2 regions of the Lentibacillus cibarius genome follow, and region 2 is predicted to be linked to the other one. Evidence: riboswitches for the same ligand, from Rfam matches in the RefSeq annotation. Region 2 holds a riboswitch; the other holds the start of a gene.
The links. A riboswitch is a leader RNA that binds a small molecule or an ion and turns the genes downstream of it on or off. The one in region 2 is predicted to bind thiamine pyrophosphate.
Positions count from the first base shown of each region.

Region 1: another riboswitch for thiamine pyrophosphate. It lies ahead of tenA (thiaminase II); the one in region 2 lies ahead of thiW (energy coupling factor transporter S component ThiW).

Region 1 covers NZ_VCIA01000001.1:3,117,283-3,121,501, reverse strand. The annotation lists gene FFL34_RS15270 (hypothetical protein) at 1-320, opposite strand, end outside; gene FFL34_RS15265 (DNA-3-methyladenine glycosylase) at 301-900, opposite strand; gene tenA (thiaminase II) at 1,039-1,722, opposite strand; TPP riboswitch at 1,823-1,932, opposite strand; gene FFL34_RS15255 (IS256 family transposase) at 2,298-3,491, opposite strand; gene FFL34_RS15250 (diaminopimelate dehydrogenase) at 4,091-4,219, opposite strand, start outside.
Region 2 covers NZ_VCIA01000001.1:2,129,877-2,134,095, reverse strand. The annotation lists gene panF (sodium/pantothenate symporter) at 1-267, opposite strand, end outside; gene FFL34_RS10315 (YhdT family protein) at 264-548, opposite strand; gene FFL34_RS10310 (DUF4064 domain-containing protein) at 766-1,194, opposite strand; TPP riboswitch at 1,410-1,526, shown strand; gene thiW (energy coupling factor transporter S component ThiW) at 1,718-2,209, shown strand; gene thiD (bifunctional hydroxymethylpyrimidine kinase/phosphomethylpyrimidine kinase) at 2,222-3,022, shown strand; gene thiM (hydroxyethylthiazole kinase) at 3,027-3,797, shown strand; gene thiE (thiamine phosphate synthase) at 3,801-4,219, shown strand, end outside.

The DNA.
Region 1 (4,219 bases), 990 kb from region 2:
CAGGCGCCCGCACAGGATGTCGCGGTTTTAGCCTGCCGGTACTGAAGGCGTATCGCAATTTCAAAAGCAGATATCAACCGGTGTGCGGCAAACATCAACGCTTTAGCAACGGATATCAACGGTTCACGGCGCAACATCGACGCTTTAGCTGCAATTATCAACGCTTCACGGCGCAACATCAACGCTTTAGCTGCAATTATCAACGCTTTACGGGGAATCATCGACACATCTTCCCATTCAAAAGTGGTTTTCTTTTTCAAGGACGTGACGTTTTTAGCCTTCGAGGACGCTTGCGTTTCTTCATCTGGAAACAAACGCATTGTCGCGGATCCAAAAGCGCCATGGATAGTCTTTTGCCTCCCCGGCGTTTCCAATCCCGATCCGTGGACCAGCAGCAATTTCTGAAACATCCACACTTCTCCCCGGAGCAATCCACAGCGGACGCTGATTAAGTGCATGTCCATAATCATCCATCGTGATGCCGAGCGCTTTCGTTAATTTGCCGGGGCCATTCGTCCATTCTTTTTTCTTTTTCGCTTTGGGCCGCCGTGGTTCCATTAATTCCTGGCCAATATACGGCTCCACACCGCGAATCAATACAGCTTCCGGCGCGTCAATCTGGCCGCTCACAACATTAAAGAGACAGTGCGTATGCATCGAATACGTATATGTATAACCAGCCTCACCGAACATGATTTCCGTTCGTTTCGTGCGACGGTGATTAAAACTATGGGCTGCACGATCACCAGGCCCAATGTAGCCTTCCGTTTCCACAATCAAACCGCCGGCAACCCCCTCCTTTGTTTCCTTCAGCAGCAATTTTCCTAGCAGTGACTGCGCCAGTTGGAGGGTCGGCTGGTGATAAAATGATAAGTGTAATGGCTCCGGTAAGTGGCACATGGTATATCCTCCTTCTCCCGATCATTCTCATCATTTCCAGGACAAAACATTATATACTTTAACCATAACAAATCCCCACCTGTACAGATGGGGATTGTTTCACGTTGGTATAGCGGCACATCGCTATGCCACGTATACTTATTGTCGCACGGCCATTCTGCTGGAAAGCCACGTTTCTTTCGTATAGGACATTTCCCAGAATGCAAGCTCGTATTCTTTGGCAATAACAAATTGTTCTTTCATGGCTTCTCTTTCCTGTTCACTGGCCTCTTCCGCCAGTGCATCCAGCAGATCAATCATTTCCTGGGTCGAAGTTTGAAACCATTCGCTTGCATACATTTGAATCCAATTTTGATAGATTTCTTCCTGCGGTACCGCGTTCTGATAAACCTGGCCAATGTCCGCATACAGCCAATAACAAGGAAGTACCGCAGCAATCGTCTGCCCGAGGCTGCCTGAGAGAGCAGCCCGGTACAAGTGAGATGTATACCCGTATGCCGTCGGGGCTGGTTTAAACTGCGCCATATCCTCCTTCGTAATGTTCAGAACGCGTGCATGTTCCTCATGAACCGTCAATTCAGCCTGTGCCGTCATCTTCGCTTTATCCGCAAGTAACGCCGTCGTCTCGAAATCCCTTGCCTGCGCGGCTGCCATCGCATGCACTTTCCCGTAATGCTTCAAATAGTAAATGTCCTGGAGAATATAATACTTAAACGTCTCCAGTGGCAAATCACCATTTGCAATTCCCGTAACAAACGGATGATGCAGACTCATCTCCCAGCTTTGTTTCGTTGCCTCTCGCAGTGTTTCTGAAAATTTCATTAAAAAATCCTCCTCTTTTACTGTTTCCGACAGATTGAGGAGGGGAAGGTTCGCTGCTTACGTCCATTTATGGAAAGAAACCATTTTTCATAAACATAGACAAGCGACGATACCACTTCCCTCCGCTGGTATGAACCAGATCAGGTTGTAAGGGTTCTAAAGTATCACTTTAATCTCAGCCCTTCTAAAAGGGCACCCCTAGCGGAAACATTTATTATTTTCAAAATCATCTTACCAATCTTAAGTGAGAAAGTCAACTAAGTAATGGTCTACGTGGTTCGGGGGCGTCAATAATTTTGTGTAAATGACCCTATTCCTGTAGAAGGTTAGCCATTGTTTTTCAAAGTTTCAAGATTAGGTGGCTGCTCTAAGCCACAGCGGCAGCTGCTTGTCCTTGACCCTGCGCCTCTTCTTCGTGATTCGCTGTGTTGGGTTCAGGGACCCGGCCAGCGAGAACGTAGAAGAGATCGGTCGTGGTACGCTCGGTGTGCGGATGGAGCCCCTTGAGGGCTTTATTTTGCCCAGCCGCCATGTACACACCACCACGACCGCAAGCAGGGTCAAGGATGGCGGTGTTAAGCCTGATTTTCCAGCGCTTCAAACATCTGCAGTAGTTCGGGCTTCGCCTTTCCAAATCCTTTGTGGCACCGCATACCGAATTTATGGTTGTAATCCAAAAATTGGGTTACCAGAAAACGTTCCAGGGCATCCTCGTTGGGAAATTGTTCTTTGCGTTTGACGTAGCGTTTGATTTCCTTGTTAAATCCTTCGATGAGATTTGTGGTATAAATACTGGAACGGATGGATACCGGGAAATCATAGAACGTTAATAAGCGATCCTGTCTCATCACTGCGTCGACAGCGCGAGGATACGTTTTGTGCCATTTATTTTGAAATTGGTCCAGGGCACTAAGAGCTTGCTGGCGGTCCTCAGCTTCGTAAATAGCCTTGAAATCATCCAGAATAGCCGCACGATCTTTCACACGAACTTTGTTAGCGATATTGCGGGAAACATGGACACAGCACACCTGATGTTTGGCTTTTGGGTAGACACGATGCAAGGCATCTGTCATGCCGTTCAAGCCGTCCGAAATAAAGAGAAGGACATGTTCAACACCGCGTTCAGATAAGTGCTGTACCAACTCCTCCCACACATTGGCGGATTCCGTTGGGGCAATGGTAAAGTCCAGTACTTCTTTGCCGCCATCTTCTGCAATGCCAATGGCAATATAGACCGATTCTTTTTCAACGCTTTGACGACGAATCGGGATCTGGGTGGCATCCAGATAAATGCACACATAACGTCGCTCCAGGGTTCGCTCATGGAATGCCTGAACATCTTCTGACACAAGCTGTGTCAGATTTGAAACGGTCTGTTTGGAATAATGTTGACCATACATTTTTTCGATCAAATCAGCAATTTCATCCGTCGTTATGCCCTTTTCGTACAAATGGATTACAAATTGTTCCAGCGTGTCGTTAGAACGTTTATAAGGCGCCAGCGTTTGTTGCTGAAAGGAACCGTTGCGGTCTCTGGGAATATGCAGCTCAAGGCTGCCGTATTCCGTTTTGAACGTTCGGTCATAGAACCCGTTACGGGAATTACCGGAGTTAACGCCGGCCTGCTCATAAGGCTCATAGTCCAGGAAAGCCGTTAATTCGTGTTTTAAAAGCTGATTGATGGCTGTTTCCAAGTGATGGCGAAAAATTTCTTCAATATCCTGCTTTTGGGCTAGTCCTTCTAGCAAATCTGTAGTAAGATGACTCATAGGGAAGACCTCCTGTGGGTTTTGTGTGCTAACTCTATTCTACAGGAAAAGGTCTTCCTTTTTCTATGACCATCGTTTAGGTATATTCATTTACACAAACTATTTTACGCTCTCCGTGGTTCAATTTAAGAGTACAAAAAAGTAATTTAAAATACTTGTTATAGAAATCATCTTAATATTTTCTTCGGTATCTATTTTAAAAAAACTTCTAATCAATTTTTTACTGTCGAACTTCACTTGTGATTGCTTTTTTAGAGTTCCTGTCACAGATTACCTCTTACTTCTTCTGTTCCCCTGGAAACTTTTGTACGTTTTACAGTCCCATGCGTTCAACAATGCAGTCACATTAATCATCTCTTTTCACCTAGAATACTATAATTTTCGCATTAAATAACATTGAAAATAACAAGGATTTAGCAGATAAGTATGGCAGTTGGTATGTTATTTCATTATGCAAATGAAACTTAAGATTGTCATAACAATAAAAAAAGGATGCTAAACCACTTGTGATTTGCATCGCAATAAATTTGTTATTTTATATTCTCTTTGCTAAAACTGAATGGCTGTTTGAGTCAGCCCTGTGCAGCTGCAATTACTCCTTATAAATAATCCCTTCTTAACGCCTCTGCTGATCGTGGTGAAATATAAGCTGGTGCGACATCATAAACTGTTTTGGCACCAAATTGATTTTCCTGGCTCATTCGATGGGCAGCTCTTGCATATGCGAC
Region 2 (4,219 bases):
ATACCCGGTCGAAACCTGCGTCATTGCTAAGAGCACCCAGCCGAGCCCCTGTGTATAAGCTGTGCCTGGACCACCAATAAAGCTACTTGCACTGCCATAGGTTGCCGTCATCGTCATTGCCAGGACAAATCCGCCAAGGCTTCTCCCACCGAGAAAATAATCTTGCATGAATGTATTCGACGATTTTATATATTTACCGGCCCACATACCGGCACCAAAAATAACGAGCAACAAGCCGATTAATGGGACTAATGCTTGCCAATTCATCTTTCTTCTCCCTCTTTCTCAAACGAAACTTCCGCAAACCACTTTTTAACCACAACCGTTACCAGCACAGCCATAATAATAAATCCGAGCACACAGCTGTAAAAAAACCATGCAGGTAGTCCGAAAACATATGTATACTCTGATGGGTCCTTGCCCCCAAGTCCATAGGCAAACGCAAACCACCAGACAAAATTAAAGATCACCAGTCCAATCCCAACGAGCGCCTCCCGGTTGGCTACCTTATATCGTGAATCATTATCATGTGCATTAAGTTCTTCCATTCCCATTAATCTCCCTTCCTCCATTTCAAATCTATCACTAATATAACGGTTTATATGTGTTATTGTGAACATTCTAAAAAATTGTTCCGCGCACTTGTATATCCAATAAGACAAACCAAGTAAAAGGAAAAGTCAAGAAATAACTGAATTGGCCACTTAAAAGGGCAACAAGACCTCCTTAAACATTTCGTAAATCTAAGTGGAGGGCACCTGTTACCTATTCCATGGTTATGGTGGACTGTTTTTTCCGTGCAAGGCACATAATACCAGCAATCAGGTAGAATAATCCACTAAATATTCCGGCACCAACAGTAATAATTGCACCGATAACGGCTGTCACAATCAACATAATGCCTGCAACCTTTGAATTTTTATCACCTTTCATGAGAAAGATGGAAACAATCCCAACAACCAGCGCAAGCACAGAGACAATAATTAGAAACCAACCACCGCCCTGAAACAGTTCCAGTATGGTATCAAGATCACCTGTTGCTACTTCAGGCTGCTGCTGTTTGACTTCTTCTTTTGCTTTGTTCCGAATCACTTCATTGTTAAAAATCCAAACCATAAATGCCCCAACCGCGGCAAAAAAGCCATAAATTAATGCGCCTACGATCGTTAATACAATTTCTCCCGTTCTATTCACGCCTTTACCCTCCCCCACGTTCACATTTTATGTTACTCTATATGTTTTGCAAACGATGCTATATTATTCAAATTAGTATACTAGTATGATTGTATCATAAAACTATTGCTGTTTTCCCACAGTTAATATGCTAAATCATAGTTCATTTGAAATTTCCGAAAAGCATATGACAAACGGACTTTTCTCTGATACACTAATAAATAATAAAATAACTTTAGTACTACTAGGGGTGCCCAGCAATTGTGGGCTGAGAGGAAAGGGCGTTTATGCTTTCCGACTCTTACGGACCTGACCTGGTTAATACCAGCGTAGGGAAGTAGTCTGACGGTAAATTGCTATCAGCTATTTCAAGCCAGGTCCAGTCTATGGATCTGGCTTTTTCAAAAGGTAAGAAACTATAAAATTTAGCGATATAGCTTTTACTTGCAAGGTTAGGCCACGTCCGGTTCCGACGCGTTCTTAGCCTGCAACAGCGCTTTCGCCTTTGTTCTTTGGATCCGCCCCGAACGAAAGGAGGATTTGCTTGAACCGTACACGATTATTAACGACGATGGCCGTTTTCGTCGCGATTGGAACACTCGGGGCACAATTACTATGGTTCCCGGCCGGTGTAGCCAAAGCTTACCCGGTGCAACATGCAGTCAATGTCATGGCCGCAGTCACACTTGGTCCTGGTCCGGCAGTCGGCATCGCCTTCATGATCGGTCTACTCCGAAATATGCTTGGGCTTGGTACATTGCTTGCTTTTCCCGGTGGTATGGTCGGTGCATTTTTAGCCGGCTATCTCTATAAAAAAACTAATAAAAAAGCTTTAGCTGCAGTTGGAGAGGCAATTGGTACCGGAATAATCGGTTCACTTTTTGCTGTGCCATTTGCGCGTATTCTGATGGGCAGTTCTGCCGGGGCATTTTTCTTTTTGCCATCGTTTCTAGTTAGTAGTATTTCCGGAGCTTTTATCGGCTGGTTTGTTGTGTCAAAAGTTAAACGTGCAAATTTATTAGCGAACCATATATAAGGAGGCTATATCATGAACTATATTCCTGCGTCATTGACGATTGCCGGCACAGACCCAAGCGGTGGTGCCGGTATTCAGGCAGACTTAAAAACGTTTCAAGAGTTGCAATCATACGCGATGTCCGTCATCACCTCGGTTGTCGCGCAAAATACAACAGGTGTCCAGGATGTACAGCATATGCCTACATCCATGATTAAACAGCAACTGGAATCGGTTATTTCCGATATCCCTTTCCAAGCGTTTAAAACCGGTATGCTTGCCAATATCGATATTATGCAGGCGGTAGCTGAAAAGATTTCCCCACTGGACATTCCATATATTATGGATCCGGTCATGGTTGCAGCAAGTGGTGACCGATTAATTGCTGAAGATGCGCAAATATATTTACGTGAAAATCTTCTTCCGCTGACAACAGTGACAACACCGAACATACCGGAAGCAGAGGTCATCACCGACAGGACGATAGATACGCTCGAGGATATGCAGCAGGCCGCCAAACAGATTGTCCACGAGTACGGCGCAGGTGCTGCTTTAGTTAAAGGTGGTCACATGCAGGGAGAGGCTGTGGATTTTCTATATGATGGAAACACGACTCACACCCTTTCAGCGGAACGCATTAATACAAACAACACACACGGGACCGGATGTACTTATTCTGCGGCCATCGCAGCGTATATGAGCCACGGGTATCCATTGCCGGAAGCCGTACAAAAAGCAAAAGAATATGTGACCGCGGCTATTCGCCATTCATTTCCCATTGGCAATGGAAGTGGTCCAACTAACCATTGGGCACTGCGAAAGGAATTGGTGTAGTAAAATGAATAAAACAATTATTCTAGAAGTGCGTGAAACAACCCCACTGATCCATCATCTGACCAATCAGGTAGTCATGAACTTTTCGGCAAATGGATTGCTATCATTTGGAGCAGCACCAGTGATGGCCAAGGCTGAAGAGGAAGCCGCTGACATGGCTGCTAATGCGGATGGCGTTCTGCTTAATATAGGCACATTAACCGCTAACGAGCTAGATTCCATGGTTCGTGCCGGTAAAGCTGCCAATGAAAAAGGAATTCCAATTGTCATTGACCCGGTCGGTGTTGCGGCAACCCCATTCCGGACAACTGCGGTAAAAAAGATTTTAAGTGACGTACAGCCGACTGTCCTCAAGGGAAATGCAGGTGAGCTTGCACACCTCGTCGAAATTCCGTGGGAGACGAAGGGCGTTGAATCAATTGGGGATGGCAATGCAGACGAGATAGCTTCAAAGGTGGCCGAGATGTATCAATGTACTGCCGTTGTCACCGGGCAAACAGATGTCTTATGCACTAGTGGTGAGATTGAGCATAACACCACAGGTCATCCATTTTTAGGAAAAATAACCGGTGCAGGATGCCTGCTTGGTTCTGTCTTAACAGCTTGCCTGACAACAAACAATAATGTTCAAAAACAGACTTTAGCAGCAGTAAACTTTTATGGACTGGCTGCTGAATATGCCGCCAAACAAACAGATGTCAACGGACCCGGAACATTCTTGCCCCACTTTATCGATGCATTATCCTTTGATCCTAGCAAGCTGGAAAGGAAGTAACATATGAACTTACGAAAATACTTCATCATGGGAAGCCAGAACTGTGACCACGATCCCACGACTATTTTAGAGGAAGCAGCAAAAGCCGGCATTACTGCTTTTCAATTCCGTGAAAAAGGAAAAGGCTCACTGACCGGCAAGGAAAAGCGGGAATTAGGTTTCAAACTCCGTGACATTTGCGCCCGGCACCATGTAATGTTTTTTGTTAATGATGACATTGAACTGGCCGAACCACTGGAAGCTGACGGCATCCATGTCGGTCAGGACGATATGCGACTGGATGAATTACGAGAGAGGTTTCCGGATAAAATCATCGGACTGTCTGTCTCCAATCAGCATGAAGTAGATAGTAGCCCGGTTCATCTCGCTGACTACCTTGGTGCCGGACCGATTTTTTCAACGTCAACCAAAGACGATGTCAA